DNA from 2 places in the Rhizobium sp. P28RR-XV genome. Region 2 is predicted to be linked to the other one. Evidence: predicted binding sites of a transcription regulator. Region 2 holds the regulator's gene; the other holds the start of a gene.
The links. Region 2 encodes PhoB, which activates phosphate uptake and scavenging genes when phosphate is short. Its sites were predicted from a motif close to TGTCATNNANCTGTCAT; they were not measured.
Positions count from the first base shown of each region.

Region 1: a site for PhoB is predicted at 6,654-6,670, ahead of HGP12_RS01360 (UDP-2,3-diacylglucosamine diphosphatase). Genes of this name have one in related genera too.

Region 1 covers NZ_JABAIG010000001.1:275,439-287,620, reverse strand. The annotation lists gene HGP12_RS01390 (SRPBCC family protein) at 1-119, shown strand, start outside; gene HGP12_RS01385 (ABC-type transport auxiliary lipoprotein family protein) at 178-792, opposite strand; gene HGP12_RS01380 (MlaD family protein) at 831-2,201, opposite strand; gene HGP12_RS01375 (ABC transporter ATP-binding protein) at 2,211-3,074, opposite strand; gene HGP12_RS01370 (ABC transporter permease) at 3,087-4,241, opposite strand; gene HGP12_RS01365 (MFS transporter) at 4,398-5,615, opposite strand; gene HGP12_RS01360 (UDP-2,3-diacylglucosamine diphosphatase) at 5,782-6,588, opposite strand; gene HGP12_RS01355 (glycerophosphodiester phosphodiesterase) at 6,702-7,457, opposite strand; gene HGP12_RS01350 (NADP-dependent malic enzyme) at 7,698-9,974, shown strand; gene HGP12_RS01345 (hypothetical protein) at 10,134-10,886, shown strand; gene HGP12_RS01340 (ankyrin repeat domain-containing protein) at 10,929-12,182, opposite strand, start outside.
Region 2 covers NZ_JABAIG010000011.1:6,407-18,588, forward strand. The annotation lists gene argF (ornithine carbamoyltransferase) at 1-489, opposite strand, end outside; gene HGP12_RS22915 (aspartate aminotransferase family protein) at 651-1,850, opposite strand; gene HGP12_RS22920 (GcrA family cell cycle regulator) at 2,272-2,805, shown strand; gene phoB (phosphate regulon transcriptional regulator PhoB) at 2,897-3,580, opposite strand; gene phoU (phosphate signaling complex protein PhoU) at 3,611-4,321, opposite strand; gene pstB (phosphate ABC transporter ATP-binding protein PstB) at 4,373-5,188, opposite strand; gene pstA (phosphate ABC transporter permease PstA) at 5,202-6,536, opposite strand; gene pstC (phosphate ABC transporter permease subunit PstC) at 6,533-8,014, opposite strand; gene HGP12_RS22950 (substrate-binding domain-containing protein) at 8,078-9,112, opposite strand; gene phoR (phosphate regulon sensor histidine kinase PhoR) at 9,297-10,553, opposite strand; gene ppk2 (polyphosphate kinase 2) at 10,798-11,679, shown strand; gene HGP12_RS22965 (hypothetical protein) at 11,807-12,182, opposite strand, start outside.

The sequences.
Region 1 (12,182 bases), on a different contig from region 2:
GCTGCGAGGTCATGTTCACCCTGCTCCAGCTGCCCGGCATGACCGAGGAACAGTTTGCAGCCGATGCCGCGCACATAATGAAGGATCTGAAGACGTTGAAAGAGCTTATGGAGCGCTGAAGCATTCCAGGAAAAGGGCGCAGCCGATTTCAGGCAGGAACTGAACAGTTCCAGGGCCTTACAGCGAACGCAATGTCCAATCGACGAGCTCGCCGGCCACGCCCGCAAACGCCGCATCGAGCGCGCGGACGAAATCCGGGTTGCCGCCGCCGCTGACCGGCACGACCTTGCGGAAGACATTCTGCGCTTTCACCGTACCGGTGCGGTCGTTCAGGATCTTTTCCGAGATTTCGACCGTCGCCGTCTTCTGGCCACCGGAGGCATTGATCTCGAAGGAACGGATGTCGGTGACGATCTGATAGTCGATTGCAAGGCCCTGCCCCGGCACGCCGACACCGCCGAGCTTACCGGTATTCTCAAAGGCTTCCACCAGCTTCGACTGTACCATCTTGCTCAGCTTGTCGCTCCATTGCGACTTGCCGAGATACTGGATTTCCGAAGGCGAGACGCGGATGACGATCTGGTTGCTGTCCAGCGCCTGCAGCGCCGTTGGCGGCGGGATGAGGATCTGGCGGCTCTTGACCGAGGGGCCGTTTGCCTTCACCGACGCGGAAAGATCGTAGGTGTCGTTGTTCGAGGCGGTTCCACAGCCTCCGAGCAAGGCTGCGAGCACTGGCAATGCGATCACAGCTTTCCACACCTGATGACGCTCACTCGACACGCAACCGACCATATTCCGCTTATCCCCTGGAAATCAGATATCGCTATTCATTAACGCCGCGCGCGGCCATCATATGTCTTGACCGTATCGCCGCCGAAGATCAGTCGCTGCGGATTGCGGTCGAAATTTGTGATTGTACTATTCAGATTGTCAACCGTGCCCCGCATGTCGTTGATCAGGGTCTGCGCGTCGCGTAGGCCACCGCTTGAGAACTTCTGCAGGTTGTCGGCGATCGGGCCGATGCGGGAGTTGAGATTGTCAGCCGTCTTCTTAAAGGATTCGAGCGTCTCTTTGGCCTGGGCAAACAGCGACTGCGTGCTGTCGTTACCGAGCAGGGAATCGACCTTCGTCAGAATGCCGTCGACCTTGCCGGATGCCGTATTGAGCTTGGTGGAGATATCGCGGGCATTGGCGATCGTCTGATCGATATCCCGCTGATGCGAAGCAACGGAGTTGGCGACATCGCGGATCGACGCGACGGCCGCGCGCGCTTGCTTCGTCACCTCAGCAACGTCGTCGACCGATCCCTTGACCTTCGCCGGATCGATCGATGCAATGATCTGGTCGACGTGCTCGAGCGTCTTTTGCGCCTTCTGCCCGAAAGCATTGTAGGTGTCGGCCGTCTCCTTGAAGCTCGCAACCGTCGCCTTCAGATCGGTCGTGGCATCCGCTACGTTCGCCGTGATCTTGTCGGCATTGGCAATGACGTCGTTGACCTTCCGGGCATCGACCGCGCGCACCAGCTTCTCGATCGCATCCAGCGTCGAGTCGACGCGGACGGAGACCGTCTTGAAGGTATCGGACAGCTGTCCGACGCTTGCCAGGAACTTGTCGATATTGTCGGAATTGTCGGCGACGGCCTTGGAGAATTTCTGCGCGTTGCGCACCGTGTCGGTCAAAGGTCCGCGCGAATCCGAAACAAACCCCTGGATGTCGCCGATCGTGTCGTTGGCGCGGTTCAGGATCTTGTCGGCCGTCGTCAGCAGGTTGGTCACACTCGATTGATCGGCGAGCAGCACCGCGCGCTTGCCGGTATCGACCGAACGCTTCAAGATGTTCTCGTCGCCGTTGCGGCCGCCGGAAAGCTCGATATAGGCGGCACCCGTCAGACCCTGAATTTCCAGGATAGCCTTTGTCGAGGTATAGACCGGCGCATCAGCGCGTACCTGAGTGAAAGCCAGAGAATAATTGGGATCGTCGGCATCGATCGAAAGGCCCTGCACCGAGCCGACCTGAATACCGTTGAAGCGGACCGGCGAACCGACGCTCAAGCCGTTTGCCGAGCCGGGAATGCGCACCACGAGTTCGACCATCGGTCCGCCGCGGCCATACTCGGCCATCCAGTAGACGAATCCGAAGGCGGCCGCGATAACCAGCAGCGTGAAGAACCCGACGATCGTATAATTCGCTTTGGTTTCCATTGTCTCCAGTCACTTCTCGCGGCCGTTGGCGCTTGCGCCTTTGTCGTCGTTGTGCGCCCTGATGTCTTCCCGCGGCACGATCGAACGTGCGCGCTTGCCCCTGAAGTAGGATTGCACCCAGGGATCATCGCAGGCGAGCATGTCCTCAACCGTACCTTCCACCAATACCCGCTTCTGTCCGAGAACGGCAATACGGTCGCAGACGGAAAACAGGCTGTCGAGGTCGTGAGTCACCATATAGACGGTCAGGCCGAGCGTGTCGCGCAGCCTGGCAATCAGCTCGTCAAATTCGCTGGCACCGATCGGATCGAGGCCGGATGTCGGCTCGTCAAGAAAAACAAGGTCCGGATCGAGCGCCAGGGCTCTCGCAAGTGCTGCGCGCTTGATCATGCCGCCGGACAGTTCGGAAGGATATTTATCGGCGGCATCCGCGGCGAGACCCACCATGCGGATCTTCATCAGCGCCAGTTCGTCCATCATCTCCTGCGGCAGGTCCAGATATTCCCGCATCGGCACCTGGATGTTTTCCTTCACCGTCAGGGACGAAAACAGTGCCCCCTGCTGGAAGAGGACGCCAAGCCGCATATCGAGCTGGTTTCGCTCCGGTTCGGAGAGCGTGTCATAGTCTTCACCGAGGATCTCGATCTTGCCCGAGCGACGCGGCAGCAGCCGCAGCACCGTGCGCAGCAGCACCGACTTGCCCGCACCGGAAGCCCCGACGAAACCCAGGATCTCGCCGCGATAGATATTCAGGTTCAATTTATCCAGGACGACTTTCGGTCCGAAAGCGACGGTGACATCCTGTGCCGACAGCACGATATCCCGGCCCCGCTCATCTTTCTGCAGTGGAATGTCCGAGTGAAGCGCGCTCATCCTTGCCATTCCTCAGAAATCAATTGCTGCGTAGAACATGGCAAAGAGCCCGTCCATCAGGATGACGACGAAGATCGACTTCACCACCGACGAGGTCACGTGCTGCCCCAGAGACTCGGCGCTGCCTCCGACCTTCAATCCTTCCACCGCCGCGACGATGCCGATGACAAGCGCCATGAACGGCGCCTTGATCATACCCGAAATGACCGTGGAGAGGCTGATCGCCTCATGCAGGCGGGAGATGAAGGTCGCAATGGTGATGCCGGAATAGCCCCAGGCAACCATCGCGGCACCGAAAAGCGAGGCGAAGTTGGCAAGGACCGTCAGCAAGGGCAAAGCCACCGTCAATGCCACCAGCCGCGGGAAAATGAGCACGCCGATGGGATTCAGGCCCATGACCTTCAGCGCGTCGACTTCCTCACGCATCTTCATCGAGCCGATTTCCGCGGTGATCGCGCTGCCGGAGCGGCCGGCGATCATGATCGCGGTCAAAAGCACGCCGATTTCGCGCAATTGCAGGATGCCGACCAGATCGACGACGAAGACTTCGGCACCGAAATAGCGCAGCTGGAAAGCCCCCTGCTGCGCGATGATGGCGCCGATCAGCGATGACATCAGCAGAATGATCGGAACGGCGCGTACCGCCATGTGATCGATCTGGTTAACGATCGAAGCTGGCGAAACGCCGCTGCCGCGCCCGAATTTGAGCTGCGCACCGCGTACGGCCGAACCCAATATGTACATGGCGGCGACAAGATTGCCCCAGATCTCATAGACGCTCTTGCCGATCGGCGCGAGAATCCGCTCCGCCAGCGATGTCTTCTGTTTCGGCTCTCCGGCCTCAGCATCGGGATCTTCATCGAATGCCGTCAGCAATTCGTCGATATGCGGATTGGAGCCTTCGATCGTAACGCGGGCTTTATGTGCTTCCTGGCTTTCCTTGAGCCGGCGGATCAGCAGCGCACCCGCCGTGTCGACATCCGAAAGATCGGAAAGATCGATCACGACTTCGCCGCCGGAGCTGCGCTTCGACAGCTGCTCGATCTGCCGCAGCACGCCGTGCACATTGGCGCTCCGCCAATTACCCTCCAGCCGATAGCGATGACCCGCGCCTTCGGGCGCATCGTCGATCCTCGGTGCATCGGACTTTTGTTCGGCCGCTTTCAAATTTACGCGTCTTTCAAATCTGGCACAACATGCGCCGACTCAGAGAGCCCGCATGGTCGATGCTTAATACACCGACTAGGCAGGGAATTTCCATCTCGCGCCGGTGCCAACATATGTCACGGCTTTTTGATATCCAAATGAATTTGTTGCACCGCGTTAGGACACGCCGTGAGCGCCCCCGCCCATCGCCGGCTTCCCGGCCTGCAGCCCGTAGGCGAAAATGACCATGCCCAGGCCGAAAGCGGCGATGCCGGCCATGACATAATAGCTTTCGAGGCCCAGCCAGGCATAGAGATAGCCGGATGCCAGCGTCATCAGGCCGAGGAACATACCATTGTAGAAATAATAGGCGCCTTGAGCCGATGATTCCTGCGTTTCATGGACCGAGGCGACAATACGGCGCTGGATGCCGGTATGGACGCAGGCATAGGTGCAGGAATGAAAACACTGCAGCACGAAATAGCCCATGAAACCGAAATTCATCGGAAACAGAACCCAGCGCAGGATGCACATGGTCGAACCGAAGAAGATCAGCGTCCACGCGCTGAACCGCCGGCTCAGCTTTTTCGAGAGGAAGAAGACCATCACCTCCGCAGCCACACCGATGCTCCAGAGCACGGCGATCTCCGCGCCGGAAAAGCCCAGCTTGCGCCAATAGATCGACGCGAACGTATAGAGCATCGCATGGCTCGACTGCTGTATCGATACCCCGATCATGGTGACGAGCAACTGCGGGGAGCGCAAATTTCCGGTCGGCGGCTGCAGATTGATCGGCTGGTTGCGGCGGCGCGTCGGCCCGATGCGCGGAGCAAACAGGCCCATCAGCGTCGTCAGAACGAAACCTGCCACCATGACAGGCAATACAGTCGCTCCGCCCCACATGCCGATCAATTGACCGCCGAGAAGGGTCGACAGGATGAATGTGATCGATCCCCACACGCGCATGGAGCCGTAATCGAAGCCCCAGCGACGCACACCCGACATGGCGATCGACTCTACCACCGGCACATATGGCGCATAGGTTGCGCCCTGGATGCCATAGACCAGAAGCACCGGCCAGAAGTCGCTGGTCCAGTAGAGCGCGATCGCCGTCAGAAGCGACAGGGCGCCGGACCACAGCAGCACATCGGCACGCTCCGTCATATGATCCGCCAACACGGCGATGACCGGCGTTACCAGGACGCGTACGACCATGGGGATTGCGATCACGAGACCGATCTCGTGGTCGTTGAAATTCAACCCCGCCAGCCAGACGGGAAAGAACGGCAGCGCAATTCCGTTCACGAATAACGGAGCGCAATAGGACAAGGCGGTGCGCAGGCGGAAATAAGGAGGCGCACCCTCGCCCTGGAAGGATTTGATCGCGGGAATCATGACAGACCTGAAGGGGAACTTATTTGTCCCTATCATGCTATCGAGAATACGACCATGGCGAGAAACGGCCAACACCGTAACGTTTCGGATAAATCCTAGGCTTCGGCGGTTCCACGACGATCAATAATTATGACAGGCCATTATCAAGTCCGTGAAAAGACTTGGATCAGGCCGCCTGAGCACCGAGCGACTGCGGCATTTCCTCGACTGGCGAGCCGGCCGGCTGCGTCTCCAGAATGCTCCGCCAAGTGATGAGTTCGAACGTGCCATCCTCATGCTCGGCGATCGCCGTGCAGCTTTCCACCCAGTCGCCCGTATTGATATAGCGCACGCCGTCGAGATCCTCGATGACGGCATGGTGGATATGACCGCAGATCACACCATCGGCATTATTGCGCTTGGCTTCCTCGGCAACGACACGCTGGAATTCGCCGATGAAGTTGACGGCATGCTTCACCTGCAGCTTCGCCCAGGCCGAGAACGACCAGTAAGGCATGTTCAGCCGGCGGCGCACTGCAGCAAGACCGATGTTGATCAGGATCGCCATGTCATAGGCCCAGTCGCCGAGATAGGCGAGCAGGCGGGCATTGCGGACGACGACGTCGAATTCGTCGCCATGCAGGACGAGATACTTCTTGCCGTCGGCCGCTTCATGCATGGCGCGTTGCGCCACCTCGATACCGCCGAAATGCATGCCGGGGAAATCACGCAGGAATTCGTCGTGATTGCCGGGAATGTAGACGATCCGCGTGCCCTTGCGCGCCTTGCGCAGGAGCTTCTGCACAACGTCGTTACAATCCTGCGGCCAGTACCAATTGCGCTTGAGGCGCCAGCCGTCGACGATATCACCGACCAGGAAGATGGTATCGGCCTCGTGGTGACGGAGAAAGTCGAGCAGGTAGTCCGCCTTGGCGGCCTTCGAGCCCAGGTGCACGTCAGAAATGAACAGCGTTCGGAATCGCCGGGTGTCCATGTTTTCATTCACGAACTTCTCAGTCCGTGCCCTATCTACCTTCGCTATTCCAAAACCAGACTCGTGTTTCAGGAAGATGACAAACCCTGTGTCTGCCGGCTTTTCGGCCAGGTTCAACCGCGTCTGGCCGCGATTGCGAGGTCCGGACGGTCGCTTGTGAAACTGGCGACATCGAGGCGAAACATGGCTCGCGCCGCCTCGTCCGTGTGTGCGGCCCATCCATGCACCTTCACGCCGCCCCTGCGGAAGAACTCCATGATCTCCGCGTCCAGCGCATTGGCGCGAATTGCGATCTCCCGCAGCCCCGAGCTGCGCAGAGCCGCCATAATCCCATTCCAGCCGAATTGCGCGGCAGCCTGGGGCGAACAGAGGAAGATGAAGCCGAGCAGTTCGCCGACATTCAGGCCACGTTCGTCGAGCGCGGCGCCGAAGGCCTCCAGGCGCGGCAAAGCGAAGCTCGTCACCATCGTGCGCGTCAGCATGCCCGTCGCCAGCAGCTCATCGGCAATGCGGCCCTCCATGCCCTCATATGGCGAGCCATCCGCCTTGGTCTTGATCTCCAGGCGGAGATCGACGGCGGACGGTCCAAAGATATCGATGGTTTCCATCAATGTCGGAATGGTTTCACCGCCGCTGCCGATCACGATATGGCGCATCAACTCGTCATGGCTGAAATCGGCGATCGCACCGCTGCCGTCCGTCATGCGGTCGATCAGCGCGTCGTGGTGAACGACGAGCTTGCCGTCCCGGGTCTGGTGGCCGTCGAATTCGACGAGGTCGACGTCGAGCTTGGCCGTCTCCGAAAAGGCAAGCCTGGTGTTCTCGGGCCACAGATGGGCACCACCGCGATGGCAAGCAATCAAAGTCATGAGGAAATCTCCGCTTGCGACCGTCATAGGTCGTCGCAATGAACTCCTGATGACGCGGCTGCGGCGGGGCGACCTGCGGCAATGCAACCGGGAACGAGCACTTTGCCACGACAAAAACGCGCGGCGGCATCAATTGCATACTGTGAAGGCGAAGCGATTGATGTATGGAGGGGTCTCTAGCGCAGGCAGGAATGGAGACGCGAGTTGGATACGAATGACACTTCGAAAGCAGCCAAGAACATGGCGAGCGGCAATTTCGACGATCAGGCTCTTTATTTCCATCGCTATCCCCGCCCCGGCAAGCTGGAAATTCAAGCCACAAAGCCGCTGGGCAATCAGCGCGATCTGGCACTTGCCTATTCCCCTGGCGTCGCCGCCCCCTGCATTGCCATCCGCGACAATCCCGAGACGGCCGCCGACTATACGTCCCGCGCCAATCTCGTTGCCGTGATTTCGAACGGCTCCGCCGTGCTGGGCCTCGGCAATATCGGTCCGCTCGCCTCCAAGCCGGTCATGGAAGGCAAGGCCGTTCTCTTCAAGAAGTTTGCCGGCATCGATGTCTTCGATATCGAAATCGCAGCCCCGACCGTCGATGAGATGGTCAACACGATTTCGGCGCTCGAGCCGACCTTCGGCGGCATCAATCTTGAGGACATCAAGGCGCCGGAATGCTTCGATGTCGAGCGCCGCTTGCGCGAGAAGATGGAAATCCCGGTCTTCCACGACGATCAGCACGGCACAGCCATCATCGTTGCCGCCGCTATCCTCAACGGGCTGGAGCTGGCCGGCAAGAAGATAGAGGACGTCAAGATCGTCGCCTCCGGCGCCGGTGCCGCGGCCCTCGCATGCCTCAACCTGCTGGTGATACTCGGCGCCAGGCGCGAGAACATCTGGGTCCACGATATCGAAGGCCTGGTCTATAAGGACCGCAACGTTCTGATGGATGAGTGGAAATCGGTCTATGCGCAGGACAGCGACAAGCGCGTGCTTGCCGAATCCATTCCCGGCGCCGATGTCTTCCTCGGCCTGTCCGCCGCCGGCGTGCTGAAGCCTGAACTTCTCGAACAGATGGCGGAAAAGCCGCTGATCATGGCGCTCGCCAACCCGACGCCGGAAATCATGCCTGATCTCGCCCGCGCCGCCCGCCCGGACGCCATGATCTGCACCGGCCGTTCGGATTTCCCGAACCAGGTCAATAACGTCCTCTGCTTCCCCTATATCTTCCGCGGCGCACTCGATTGCGGCGCCAAGACGATCAACGAAGAGATGAAGATGGCCGCCGTGCGCGCCATCGCCGCACTCGCCCGCGAAGAGCCTTCCGATGTCGCCGCCCGCGCCTATACCGGAGAAACGCTGGTCTTCGGGCCGAACTACCTGATCCCCTCGCCCTTCGATCCTCGCCTTATCCTGCGCATTGCGCCGGCCGTCGCAAAAGCCGCCGCCGACAGTGGCGTGGCACTGCGTCCGATCACCGATTTCGACGCCTATATGGACCAACTCAACCGTTTCGTCTTCCGCTCAGGCTTCATCATGAAGCCGATCTTCGCGGCCGCGAAGATCGCGGAACGCAAGCGCGTCGTCTTCTCCGAAGGCGAAGACGAGCGCGTGCTGCGCGCCGCCCAGGTCCTGCTCGAGGAAGGCACCGCCGTCCCGATCCTCATCGGCCGTCCGTCGGTCATCGAAACCCGCCTGAAGCGCTACGGTCTGAAGATCCGCCCGCATACCGATTTCGCCGTCATCAATCCGGAAGACGATCCGCGCTTCCGCGAATATGTCGACCTCTATTTCTCGCTTGTCGGCCGCGCCGGCGTCATCCCCGAGGCTGCGCGCACGATCGTCCGCACCAACGCGACCGTGATCGGAGCGCTTGCGCTGAAGCGCGGCGAAGCCGATGCGCTGATCTGCGGCCTGGAAGGCCGTTATGAGCGCCATCTGCGCATCGTCCGGCAGATCATCGGCAAGCGGCCGGATGTTCGGGATTTTTCGGCACTGAGCCTGCTCATCTCGCAGCGCGGCGCCACCTTCTACACCGATACCTATGTGACGTTTAATCCGACCGCCGAGGAAATTGCTGAATCGGCCGTTCTGGCGGCGGAAGAAATCAAGCGCTTCGGCATCGAGCCGCGTGCCGCTCTGGTTTCGCATTCCAACTTCGGCTCGCGGGAATCGGAAAGCGCCACCAAGATGCGCGACGCGCTGGCGCTCGTTCGTGCCGCCGCACCGGAACTGGAAGTCGATGGCGAAATGCATGGCGACAGCGCCATCTCCGAAAGCCTGCGCCGCCACGTCATGCCGGACAGCGCACTTTCCGGCGAGGCCAACCTGCTCGTCTTCCCGAACCTCGATGCCGCCAACATCACGCTCGGCGTGGTCAAGACCATGACCGACGGCCTGCATGTCGGCCCGATCCTGCTCGGCACGGCGCTGCCGGCTCACATTCTCTCGCCGTCGGTCACTTCCCGCGGCGTGGTCAATATGGCGGCTCTGGCTGTGGTCGAGGCATCGCAGCTCGTCTAACACCAGATGCCCCAGGCAAAATTCTCGCAGCCGTCATCAGACGGCTGCGAGCTTCAATTTCGTAAAAATACTCTCGAAATCCATGCGTTTTCATGGATACGTTGTTAAGCTACAACGTGTAATCTGGAGCGACTTCCAACCGCTTTCGAGAGCAGAACCGTGAACCGCGGCACAAACCTTTTTTCCATCGCCCTGCTGTCCCTGCTGACGGCCACGCCGAGCGTCGCTCAGGTGAATTTCTGCGACGAATTGCGCGGCCGCTATGTAGACATCGACGAAGTGATTGGCGCGAGCCAGGAAACACGCCAGCTCTCGCGCGCCATCGTGCAGCAGAACCTGCTGATCCGCCGGACGATGAGCGATCTGCGCAGACAGGGCTGCGTGGAGGATGAGAACATGCCGTTCGGCGGGGAGGACAATCAAGGCACCTGCGACGACAAGCGAATGTCTTTGGATCAGATGCGGGATGATCTCGCCACGCTGATGGATCAGCGCGAGGAAAGCGTCGGCCGCGTCGATGCCGTCACCATGCAGCGGCGGCAATTGCTGGATGCGATGCAGCGGAACGGCTGCAGCCTGCCGGCTTCGGCAACGCCGGATATCGTCATCGACACCCATACGAAGCTGGATGCCTATGCGCCGCAGGAGCAGTCCCTGGCCAAGCCGGAAAGCTCTGTCACCGTCATCGAAACGCCGAGGCTCCAGAAGAACTCCAGCCTGGAGCAGAAGCAGGCGCCGGCAGCGAAAGCGCCGGTGGTGACACAAGCCGCGCCGCAGCAATTCCCGCCCGACCGTCCCTACGATCCGTCCGCAAAAAAGGTCCGTCAGGTCGGGCCGCAATTCCTTGCGACCGACCAGGGCAGCATAGACCTCAAGCATCCGAAGGCAGCCGGCCCCCAGCCGGCCCAATAAGCAGCCGGGTGTCTTGCGTGGCCCCCCGACCGCTCCAGCCTTTTATCGCAAGCTGATTTCACGCTGACGCAGAAGCGATATGATGGCGTCATCGCCCGTTTCCGCCGCAAGATCGCGATAGGATTGCCCGGAAGCATCCTTTACCGCTCGATCCGCGCCCCGCTCCAGCAGCAGACGCACCGCGTCGGCACGCCCGTTGAAGATGGCAAAGCCGAGGGGCGTCATCCAATCACGGTCGGAAGGCTGTCCGCGCGGGCGAAAAGCGCCGAAGCGGAGGTTTAGCTGCTCGGGATGGCCGTCAAGAAGATCGGCCAATTGATCGGTAAGCCCGAAAGTTGCCGCAGCAAAGATATCCGAGGGATAGGTCTTCAGAAATTCGACCATGTCGGTCATGTCATTATATTCCGCCCAGCCGATCGGCGGCGCGTAAAAATGGGGATCGCGAATGGCGGTATCGGCCCCATGCTCGATCAGCAGCTTCGCCATGTCGATATGACCGTGAAGGGCTGCCTCATGCAGCGGCGTGCGGCTGGTCATGGCGTTGACGTCGAAATCTAGCGCCAACATGAGACGAACGGCCCGCAGATCATTTTCGCCAGCAGCCTCGTGCAGCATGGCAGGATGAGCCAGGCGCATCGCTTCAGGAATATCGAGCTCGCTCGCAATTCTCTTTATATGCTCGACGACTATCGCCGGATCGACTGCCTCATTCCGGGCTCCCTGCTGAATCTGGATATACACCCAATCCTCGCGTTTCAGACGAACCGCCACAGCTCCCTGCTGAACGAGATACAATGTGAGATCCTTGTCATTACCTAGCCGTGCCCATTCGTAAGGCGTTCGCCCATTGACCGGCTTAACGACATCCGCCCCGTGCTCCACCAGCAGGCGCACCCGCTCGCCCATGCGATGCTCCAGCGCCCATGCGAGCTGATAATCGAAAACGGTCTGCGAGTTCGCAACGAATTTACCGTCCTCGCGCACCAGCCAATTGTTGATATCCGTGGCAGACAAACCATATTCCAGCAGCAGTTTCAGGCAGGTATTGTCCGGCTCGAACATGCGGTTATAGAGCGCCTGGCTATCATTGGCCTCGGCACCTGCTTCCAGCAGCAGCCGCGCGAATGCCTCGCATTTCGAATGCGGTGGCTGACGATCCTTTCCCGCCTCGCCCTCGCCAAAGACGCCGGTCAGGACGGTGAAGCGATATTGGCCGGCATCGAGGAAAAACGCGTTGACATCAGCGCCGCGCCTGACGAGTTCGCGGGCGGCCGGCAGGCTGGAGCGGCCGGGCAC
Region 2 (12,182 bases):
GTTGTTGCCGTCGCCCGTCCAGGCCAGCGTCTTGCCCTTGATCGGGCCGCGATGCTCTTCGAAGGTCATGATGTCGGCCATGATCTGGCACGGATGCGTGTCGTCGGTCAGCGCATTGATGACCGGTACAGTCGCATGTTCGGCGAGTTCCAGCAGGCGCGAGTGATCGGTCGTGCGGATCATGATCGCATCGACATAGCGCGACAGCACCTTCGCCGTGTCGCCGATCGTCTCGGCGCGGCCGAGCTGCATTTCGGTGCCGGAGAGGAACAGCGTCTCGCCACCTAGCTGGCGCATACCGACATCGAAGGAAACGCGGGTTCGGGTGGACGGCTTCTCGAAGATCATCGCCAGCATCTTGCCGTCCAGCGGCTTATCGGCCGTGCCAGCCTTCAATGCCTGCTTTCGCACGATCGCATCGTCGATGATATCGCGCAAATCGGCAGCCGGAACGGCAGAGAGGTCGAGAAAGTGTTTCGGAGAAGCCATGTCCTTACCTGTACTCCAGAAAAAACCCGCGTGGGGCACGCATAAGCCCTTAAATCGGCACCGATTTAAGGAAAGCTTATGCGATCCCTAAATGTTACTGCATCCTTTGCGCGTCGCCTCGACGCGCGGCGCAGTAATCGCCCCGGCTGCGGGCGTTGAACTCAAGCCGATTTCTTGACGCGGGCTGCGCGTGCGCGCTCGGCGGCGCGCTCAAGGCGAGCCAGACCTTCGCGTGCTTCGTCGGCGGTGACGACCAGCGGCGGCAGGAGACGGATGACGTTGTCGCCGGCCGGGACGCCAAGCAGGTGCTCGGCGCGGATCGCCTGCAGCAGCTCCGCCTGCGGAATGGCCGCCTTGACGCCGAGCATCAGGCCTTCGCCGCGAACATCCTCGATGATATCGGGAAAACGGTCCTTCAGCGAGGCGAGACCCTGGCGGAAGACCAGCGCGATATCGCGGACATGCTGCAGGAAACCTTCAGCGAGCACGATATCGAGCACGGCATTGCCGACCGCCATGGCAAGCGGATTGCCGCCATAGGTCGAGCCATGCGTACCCGCCTTCATGCCCGAGGCGGCTTCCGCCGTCGCAAGACAGGCACCGAGCGGGAAGCCGCCACCGATACCCTTGGCAACGGCCATGATGTCAGGCTTGATCCCGGCCCATTCATGGGCGAAGAGCTTGCCCGTGCGGCCGACGCCGCATTGCACTTCATCAAGAACCAGCAGCAGGCCGTGCTCGTCGCAGATCTCGCGCAGGCCGCGCAGGAATTCGTTGGTCGCGGGACGAATACCGCCCTCGCCCTGCACCGGCTCGATCAGGATCGCGGCCGTCGCATCGGTGATGGCGGCGCGAACGGCATCGAGATCGCCGAACGGCACCTGATCGAAACCCGGCGCCTTCGGGCCGAAGCCTTCGATGTATTTCTCCTGGCCGCCGGCGGCGATCGTCGCGATGGTACGCCCGTGGAAGGCGCCTTCGAAGGTGATGATGTGGAACTTTTCAGGATGCCCCTTGGCGAATTGATAGCGCCGCGCCGTCTTGATGGCGCATTCCAGCGCCTCTGCACCCGAATTGGTGAAGAAGACCTTGTCGGCGAAGGTAACGTCCGTCAGCCGCTTCGACAGCTTTTCCTGCCCGGGCACTTCATAGAGGTTGGACAGGTGCCAGACCTTGTCGGCCTGCGCCTTCAGCTCGGCGACCAGATGAGGATGGGCATGACCGAGCGAATTGACTGCCACGCCGGCTGCGAAATCGAGGTAGCGCTCGCCGTTTTCGGTAACCAGCCAGACGCCCTCGCCTCGCTCGAACCGCAGCGGAGCACGCAGATAGGTATCGTAAAGCGGCGCGGTCTCTGCCATGGCATATCTCCTCGATCACAACCCTAAGGACCAATCGCTTCCACTTGATGAAACGGGTCCGAAAAAATCAAAAGCCGCCTTGCGGCGGCCTGGCCACTATTGATGTTTTGCACCGCGATGTCAACAAAACTGGCGTTTAGCAGGTGCGAGAAAGCGCTGTCGGCCAAAAGGGATGCGTTCGGCACTGCCTATTGCAGAAATGCCACGCCGGGGCAGCAAGTTGGGGAAAACCTCGAAATCGATTCCTCAAGATTCCCGCGACTCTTGTCACGGAGTCAGCCTCACACTAGGTTAAAAATCAATTGCTAGACTGCATGCGGCGGAACTAGTCACCACAATTTTAGAGCGTTTCGCGCCTCGATCCCATGCGAGGCAATGGTGAGGGATTCTGCCATCGGAAACGCGACAGCGGAGACAGGGCATGAATTGGACAGACGAACGCGTCGAGAAGCTGAAAAAGCTATGGTCCGAAGGGTTGAGCGCCAGCCAGATTGCGGCGCAGCTTGGCGGCGTGAGCCGTAATGCCGTCATCGGCAAGGTGCATCGCCTGAACCTTCCTGGCCGAGCGAAGGCGGGCGGCACGGCGGCTGCGGCACGCACGCCGAAGCGCAGCAGCGCGGCACCGCGCGCGCCGAATTACGCGTCTCGTGTCGCAACCCGCACGGTTACCCGCCAGCAGGGCGCAACCATGCTCAAGGAAGAGGTCGAGATCGATGCCGTCAACGAGATCCGGTATCGTCCGGCTGCCAACGTCGTCGTTCCGATCTCCCGGCGTCTCGGCCTGACCGAGCTTACGGAACGCACCTGCAAGTGGCCCGTCGGCGACCCGCTGAAGGACGATTTCCACTTCTGCGGCAACGAGAGCCCGGATGCATCGCCCTATTGCGGCTACCACCAGCGCCTGGCCTACCAGCCGGTGCATGAGCGGCGCCGGCCGGCTCAACCGCGCGGCTGATATGTCCCCAAAGCTGAGATAAAAGAAACGGGCCATTGAGGCCCGTTTTCTATTTCCGCCGCTATGTCGATGCCTGACCGGGTATCGCCGCTCAGGCTTCCATGGAGTAGCCCGCGCCGCGAACGGTACGGATGACATCCTGCATATTGGAGAAGTTGAGCGCCTTGCGCAGGCGACCGACATGCACGTCGACGGTGCGTTCGTCGACATAGATATCATGCCCCCATACGCCGTCCAGCAGCTGCGAGCGCGAGAAGACGCGGCCCGGCGAGGACATCAGGAATTCCAGCAGGCGGAACTCCGTCGGCCCCAACCGCACTTCGCGGCTTTTGCGATGAACGCGATGGGTTTCGCGGTCCAGCTCGATATCCCCGCAACGCAGCACCGTGGAGAGAACCTCCGGACGGGCACGCCGCAGCATCGCCTTGACACGGGCCATCAGCTCCGGCGTCGAGAACGGCTTGACGACGTAATCGTCCGCGCCGGTGGAAAGCCCGCGCACGCGCTCGCTCTCCTCCCCTCGGGCCGTCAGCATGATGATCGGCAGGCGCTCCGTCTCCGGCCGCATACGCAGCCGGCGGCAGAGTTCGATGCCGGACACGCCGGGGAGCATCCAGTCGAGGATCAGGAGATCGGGAATGCGCTCCTGGAGACGCAGCTCGGCCTCATCGCCTCTGAGGATCGTGTCGACCTCGAAGCCTTCGGCCTCGAGATTGTAGCGCAGCAGAACGCTTAGCGCTTCCTCGTCTTCTACAACAGCAACTCTCGGAACCATGCGCCTTTGGTCTCCCTTTTCGCTTCCAGATTATTCCGTCACCGCGCCGACGGTATTGGCGGTATCATCCTTCGGGCGCTCGCCTTCTGGCTGGGCGCCGGTCGCCATGTAATAGATCGTCTCGGCGATGTTGGTGGCATGGTCGCCGATGCGCTCGATGTTCTTGGCGCAGAAGAGAAGATGCGTGCAGGTGGTGATGTTGCGCGGATCTTCCATCATGTAGGTCAGCATCTCGCGGAAGAGCGAGGTGTACATGGCGTCGATTTCCTCGTCGCGCTCGCGGATCGACACAGCCTTGTCGGGCGAACGGGTGGCATAAACGTCCAGAACTTCCTTCAGCTGGCTGAGCGCCAGTTCGGAGAGATGCTCGATGCCGCGGGCGAGACGGCGCGGAACGCCGCCCTGAACGGCGATGACACGCTTTGCGGTGTTCTTGCCGAGGTCGCCGACGCGCTCCAGATCGGAAGCGATGCGGATCGAGCCCATGATCTCGCGCAGGTCGGCAGCCATAGGCTGGCGACGGGCGATGGTGACGATGGCCTTGTCGCCGACTTCGCGCTCGGCATGATCGAGGATGACGTCGTCGGAGATGACCTTCTGCGCAAGAGCAGTGTCGCTTTGGACCAGTGCGCGGACGCTGTCGCTGACCATCTGCTCGGCCAGGCCGCCCATTTCCGCAATGCGGCGCGTCAGGAACTTCAGGTCTTCGTCGTAAGCAGAGAGAATGTGAGTGGAGACCATTTTTCTATCCTCAAGGTGAACTGTGTGAAAGGGTCCGAGCGCCTGATATCATCAACCAAAACGGCCCATGATGTAATCCTGCGTGCGGTAATCGTCGGGATTGGTGAACATTTTATCGGTATCGTTCTCCTCAACCAGATGGCCGAGATGGAACATTGCGGTGCGCTGCGAAACGCGGGCTGCCTGCTGCATGGAATGCGTCACGATGACGATCGTGAAGTTTTCCCGCAGCTCGTGAATGAGATCCTCGACCTTTGCCGTTGCGATCGGATCGAGCGCCGAGCACGGCTCGTCCATGAGGATGACTTCCGGACTGACGGCAACGGCGCGTGCGATGCACAGGCGCTGCTGCTGACCGCCCGAAAGGCTCGTGCCGGCATCGTGGAGCCTGTCCTTGACCTCGCCCCACAGGCCCGCCTTCTGCAGGCTGGTCTCGACGATATGGTCGAGATCGGCCTTGGAACGGTGCAGGCCATGGATGCGCGGCCCGTAGGCGACGTTTTCATAGATCGACTTGGGAAACGGGTTGGGCTTCTGGAAGACCATGCCGACGCGCGCGCGCAATTCCACGACATCGATGCTGTTGTCGTAGACATCCTGATCGTCGAGCGTGATCTTGCCCGTCACCCGGCACGTCTCGATCGTGTCGTTCATGCGATTGAGGCAGCGCAGGAAGGTGGACTTGCCGCAGCCGGAAGGGCCGATGAGCGCCGTCACCGTATTGGCGCGGATCTTCAGGTTGACGTCGAAGAGCGCGCGCTTGTCCCCATAGAAGACCGAAACGTCCTGGCCGATCATCTTATAAGGGATCGTAGTCATCTTCTTGGCCAAGGCTCTTTCGCTTGCGGCTTCGCTCATCATGTTCATTCCCCGGCCCTCCCTACCAGCGCCGCTCGAAGCGGCGACGCAGCAGGATGGCGCCGATGTTCATCGCGACGAGGAAGAAGAGCAGGACGATAATGGCGCCGGACGTTCTTTCGACGAAGGCGCGCTCGGCCTCGCTCGCCCACATGTAGATCTGCACCGGCAGCGCCGTCGAAGGATCGAGAGGCGATGTCGGATAATTGGCGACGAAGGCGACCATGCCGATCAAGAGCAGCGGCGCCGTCTCCCCGAGCGCATGGGCAAGCCCGAGGATAGTGCCCGTCAGGATGCCTGGCATGGCGAGCGGCAGGACATGATGGAAGACCACCTGCATGCGCGATGCGCCGAGGCCAAGCGCGGCGCTGCGGATCGACGGCGGCACGGCGCGTAGCGCCGAACGCGTGGCGATAATGATCATCGGCAGCGTCATCAGGCTCAGCACCAGCCCGCCGACGAGCGAGGCCGAGCGCGGCAGCCCCATCATGTTGATGAAGACCGAGAGGCCCAGCAAGCCGTAGACGATGGAAGGCACGGCGGCGAGATTGTTGATATTGACTTCGATCAGATCCGTCAGCCGGTTCTTCGGCGCGAATTCCTCCAGATAGATCGAGGCGGCGACGCCGACCGGCAGAGCGAGCACGAGTACGGTCAGCATCAGATAGAGCGAGCCGATCAGCGCAACGCCGAGACCGGCGGCTTCCGGGCGGCTGGAATTGCCCGACACGAAGAGACCGGTATTGAACGCCTTGTACAGGGCTCCGCTTTCGCTGAGCTGCTTCATCCAGGCGACCTGCCGGTCGGACACCTTACGGTCCTTCTCGTCGACGGTCAGATCGATCTGCCCCTTGTTGGCGGAATCGATATTGGCACTGGCAAGAAAAGTAACGTTCTGCGTTATCCCTACGATCGAGGGGTTCGCGACGACCTTGTCGCGCAACGCGATCCTGGCACCCTCAGACACCATCGCCGTCGCCTCGCGGACGAGTGCACGATTGGCGGGATCGATATCCAAGGCTTTGACCAGCGCGTCACGCACCAGAACCGGATAATTGGCCGATATCAGCACCTTCGGATCGGTGGTCCGCTTGGCCGTGGGGTCGATCACCTTCTCGGTGAATTCGATCGGCAGGGTGATCGATGTCTGAACAAAGGCGGTGTAGCCGGTGCGCACCACGGTCGACACCAAGATGGCAAGGAAGACGAGGCCGAAGATAACGGCCGTGACGCCATAGGCGCGGAAGCGACGCTCGGCGGCATAGCGCCGCTTGATGCCGATATCACGCCGTGCCGGAGCGCCCGGCGTGAGCCCGCGCGGCATATTCGGCACGGGGGAGGATACGATGCCGCTCATTCGTATTGCTCCCTGTAGCGGCGGACGATGTAGAGAGCATAGACATTGAGGCACAGCGTCAGGCAGAACAGGGTAATGCCGAGCGCAAAGGCAACGAGCGTCTGCGGTGAAGTGAACTCCAGGTCGCCGGTCAGCTGATTGACGATCTTCACGGTCACGGTGGTCATGGGCTCGAAGGGATCGATCTGCATACGCGCGGCAACGCCGGCAGCCAGCACCACGATCATCGTTTCACCGATCGCGCGCGAGGCGGTCATCAACAGGGCGCCGACGATGCCCGGAAGCGCTGCCGGCAGCAGAACGCGCTTGACCGTTTCCGAGCGGGTGGCGCCGAGACCGAGCGAGCCGTCTCGGAGCGACCGCGGCACGGCCATGATGATATCGTCCGACAGCGAGGAGACGTAAGGGATGAGCATGACGCCCATGACGAAGCCCGCCGTCATCACGCTCTGAGCCTCGATGAAGCTTCCGTAACGTCCCGTCAACAGACCATCGATCTCGGCCGAAATGTCCCTGAGGAAGGGACCGACGGTGACGAGGGCGAAGAAACCGTAGACGATCGTCGGAATGCCGGCCAGAACCTCCAGCATCGGTTTGGCGATGGACCGAACGCGCGCCGAGGCATATTCGGCCATGTAGATCGCGGCGAACAGGCCGATGGGCACGGCGAAGAGCATCGCGACGAAGCCGATATAGATCGTGCCCGCCAGCAGCGGGATCAGACCGAAGGTGCCCGACGTCAGCGAGCCGGCGCCGGCGAAGCGCGGATCCCACACCGTTCCGAAAAAGAACTCCCTGGCAGGCACCATGCTGAAGAAACGCGCCGCTTCCGAAAGCATCGAAACGACGATCCCGACCGTCGTCAGCACGGCAATGGAGGATGCGACGATCAGCGCGCCGAGAACCACCTGTTCGACGCGGTTGCGGGCGCGGAAACGCGGAGCGATGACGCGCAAGCCGTAGAGCGCGCAAAGCAGCGACAAAAGGATCGCGACTGCGGACATCACCATCCGGCTGATTTCGCGCATGCCGTTGTATTTGTTGGCAGCATCGACCATGTAGCCGGTCGGGCGGACCGCGAGCGGCACCCCCTTCTGCGCCAGCAGCAATTGCAGGTCGGCCGTGCCGCCGGCGACTTCGGCAAGCTCCTGGCTCTCCAGTAGACGCATGCCGCGGGCGATGCTGCGCACCATGCCGTAGCTGAGATTGAGCTCCGCCTGCGGCAGAGACTTTACCTCCTCCGGAAAGGATTTCGTCACCAGGCGATCGATGACGATGGGACTGACGATGAGCCAGGCGCAAACGAGCGCCAGCGCCGGAAGCACCGCCCAGATGGCGGCATAGGCACCGTGATAGCCGAGCCGGGAATGCATGGACGAAGATCTGCCGCCCGACAGCGCAGCCGCTCTCACCCGCCCCAGCATGAAAGCAAAGGCGCCGATGACCGACAGGCACAGCAGCAGTAGCGATACACTCATTCCCATTCCCCGGCGAACGCCGGCGCAGCCATCGGGCCGCGCCGCCGCTCAGTCCTTACGCATTCACATGATCTTCCCGTCCGCGAAATCCTTGCGGATCCGGTCGCGCTCGGTATCCGGCGCCGGCACGAGGCCATACTCCGCCAGCGGGCTGTCCGGTCCGATCATCTGATCGCTCGTGAAGAAATCGACATATTCCTTGAGCCCGGGGATGACACCCAGATGGGCTTTCTTGACGTAGAAGAACAGCGGACGCGACACAGGATAGGTGCCATCGGCAATCGTCTGACCCGAGGGCACGATGCCGCTGACGGTGGCGACCCTCAGCTTGTCGGCATTATTCTGGAAGAAATAGAGGCCGAAAACACCGATACCGTGCTTGTTGGCATTGATGCGTGCCAGCGTCTCGGGATAGTCGCCGTCGATATCGACCGCAACACCGTCCTTGCGCACGGCAATGCACTTTTCGGCCTGCTGGTCGGCAGCCTTGACCGCAGCCTTGATCACATCAACCGCGCCGGAGGTCTTGCAACCGGCTGCAAGCACCTTTTCCTCGAAGACTTCTCGCGTGCCGTGCTTCTCGCCCGGAATATAGGCTGATATTTCGAAATCCGGCAGCGACGGATTGATCTCGGACCACTTCTTGTAGGGGTTGGTAACCAGCTTGCCATCGACGACCACCTCGGCAGCCAGCGCCTCGTAGAGATCGACCGGCCCGAACTTGATGTCCGGATTGCTCTTGTCGAAGGCGAAAACGATGCCGTCATAGCCGATCTTGATCTGCTGGATGTCCGCGACGCCGGCAGCCTTGCAGGCTTGGACTTCACCGTCCTTGATCGGGCGCGACGAATTGGCGATATCGATGGAATCCGTTCCCACACCCTTACAGAATTCCTTCAGGCCGGCTCCGGAGCCGCCGGACTCCACAACGGGGGTCTTGAAGTTGGTAAAGGTCTCGCCAAAGGACTCGGCGACGATCTTGGCATACGGAAATACCGTGGATGAGCCGGCGATCTGAATTTGATCGCGCGCCTCGGCAGCACCTGAAAAAGGAGCCGACGCAACCAGCGCAAGAATGGATAATTTCAAAGCGTTCATAATGAATCCCCTAATGAGCTTTGAAGAGCGCCGCGGCGGACGCCACATCCACCTTTTCAGCGATCCATTCTTACCGGCGAAAACACCGCCCTTTTATGTCAGGCGAGTGAAACAATTATGACAGTTCATCTACCTGATATTGTTAAGATAAATCTGACCGGAAATGGGGGATTCACAGAAGCTTTCAGAAACGGACCGTAAAGTCGGTTCCCTTCCCCACTTCGGACTTGACGATCAATCTGGCGCGATGGCGGGTGAGAATGTGCTTGACGATGGCAAGCCCGAGACCAGTGCCCTTCTTGGAGCGGCTGTCCTCAACGTTTACGCGATAGAAGCGCTCGGTCAGACGCGGCACATGTTCCGCGGGAATCCCCGGCCCCTTGTCGGAGATGACGACCTCGACGGCCTGGCCCGCGTCGATCCGGACCGAAACATCGACCGCCTTGCCTTCCTGACCGTATTTGCAGGCGTTCTCGATCAGGTTTTCGAAGACTTGCACCAGCTCGTCGCGATCGCCCGATACCTCGACCTTGCCGGCCGGCAAATGCAGGTTGATCGAGACGTCGAGATCTCCGGCAAGGGGAAGCAGCGAGTCGCGCACGTGGCCGAGCAGCGGCACCAGATCCACCTTCTGATCCGGCGCGATATGCGACTTCAGCTCCAGCCTGGACAGCGACAGCAGGTCGTCGACCAGCCGGCTCATGCGCGTCGTCTGGTCCAGCATGATTCCAAGGAAGCGCTGCTGAGCCTTCGGATCCGATTTGGCAGGCCCCTGGATCGTCTCGATGAAGCCCCGCAGCGACGCGAGCGGCGTGCGCAATTCATGGCTGGCATTGGCGACGAAATCGGAGCGCATGCGATCGATATGGCGCAGCTCGGATATATCGCGGAAGGAGAGCAGGAAAAACGCTTCCTGCGGCGCATCGGTCTCCGGCACGTCGATGGGCGCGATGCGGACGATATAGACCCGCTCCGAGGGCAGGCGCTCGGAATGCTCGATCTGGTTCGGCGTGTTGGTGGCGATGGTTTCGCGAACCATGTCGAGGAGGGCCGGCGAGCGCAGCTTCGAAGAAATATGGGCGCCGAGCGGAAACGCGCCGAAGGCTTTTTCGACGGCGGCATTTTGGAGCAGCACGGATGCCTCCCGGTCGATGATCAGCGCCGGCATATCGAGCGCCGCCAACCCTGAAAAAACGGTATGCAGCAGTGCCTGCGGATCGACGGGCGCCGGCTTAACCTGCGACGGCACCGCCACGCGCTCCACCAGCGGCGGGCGCAGCAGCGTGACGATCATGACGATGATCCAGATCCAGAATACGGCGCTGGTATTGATGCCTTCAATGAGCGCGAATATGGCGACGAGCGTCGCCAAGATGAGGATGGCAACCTCTTGCCGCAGCCGCGCCGCCAACTTCCTGACAAATGACCATTCGTCTTCCAAATGCGCCCGTCCCTTCGCCTACCGTCATGGAATGCTGGATTCCGCGTCTTAGACGTGATTCATGACAGAAGTATTCGGCTCTATCCACAGAAGCCGGCAACTGACAATAATAAATGTAGCCGGCAAAAGAGGAAGTGGGCAAAGGGCTTGAAACTATTGGATAAAAGCTCCAATTTCCCCGAAGAGCTTTTTGCCGCAGCCGAGCGGCAGGATTAACGAGGCGTAAACAACGAGGAGCCGATCTATGGGAGAGGAAGCCGAAAGCCGTGCGGTGGAGCTGGATATCCGTGGCACAAAGCGCATGTTCGATGTCGACGATCCCGTTCTGCCGAACTGGATCGACGAGGAAGCGCTGACATCAGGCGACTATCCCTACAAGAAGAAGCTCAAGGAGGAGGACTATCTGGACGAGCTGAAGGTGCTGCAGATCGAGCTCATCAAGGTGCAGTTCTGGCTGCAGGCGACCGGCAAGCGGGTGATGGCACTCTTCGAAGGGCGCGACGCGGCTGGCAAGGGCGGATCGATCGCCGCAACGTCGGCCCACATGAACCCTCGCCTTGCGCGCGTTGTGGCACTGACCAAGCCGACGGATCGCGAGGCCGGCCAATGGTATTTCCAGCGCTATGTCGCCCAGTTCCCGACTGCAGGCGAATTCGTGCTGTTCGACCGCTCATGGTACAACCGCGCGGGTGTCGAGCCGGTCATGGGCTTCTGCACCCCGCAGCAATACGAGCAGTTCCTGAAGCAAGCCCCCAGGATGGAAAAGCTCATCGTCCAGGACGGCATCCATTTCTTCAAATTCTATCTCGATATCGGCCGGGAGATGCAGCTGAAGCGCTTCCACGACCGGCGCCACGATCCGCGCGCGGTCTGGAAACTTTCCTCGATGGATATCGCCGCCCTGCCGAAATGGAAGGATTACAGCGAAAAGCGCGATCGCATGCTGGAGGAAACCCATACCGATCATGCGCCATGGACCGTCATCCGCGCCAACGACAAGCGGCGGGCGCGCCTGAACCTTATCCGTCACATTCTGCTGACGCTTGACTATGACGGCAAGGACAAGAAAGCCATCGGCGAGATCGACGACAAGATCCTTGACACGGGAGCAGGTTTTTTCAAATAGGCGAGAGACTGTACGAGCCGTAGGTCAGGAGCATTCCGGTTTTCTTCGAATCGCGAAAACGCTCCATCTTCTTATTTCTCAATGCATTCCGGACGGAAAACCGCTGCGCATTTTTCCTGGAAATGCTTTATTGCCCGGGCAGAACGCGGATGGCGTAGACATTGACGCCGCGAGCCTTGCCGTCGACATCGCTGTTGATGATGAGGCGGCCGGGACTGGTCGGCGCCAGCGAGCGATCGAACTGAACCTGGAAGAGCGCATCCGTCTTCTGGCGGCTGACGGTGAAGCGATGGCGTCCGCAGCGGCCAAGCGAACCGAAATCGCATTCCACGGTGATCTGCGTCGCTGCGTCCGAGGTGGACTGCAGCGTCAGTGCGACCGTCGATGCCTTGCCTGCCATCTGCTGCAGCACATTGACGGGCACTTCGACCGTCGCATTGCCATCCGAACCGCTGCTGAGCGAGGTCAGCCGCACGGCCGGCCCCTCATTTTCCGAGATATTT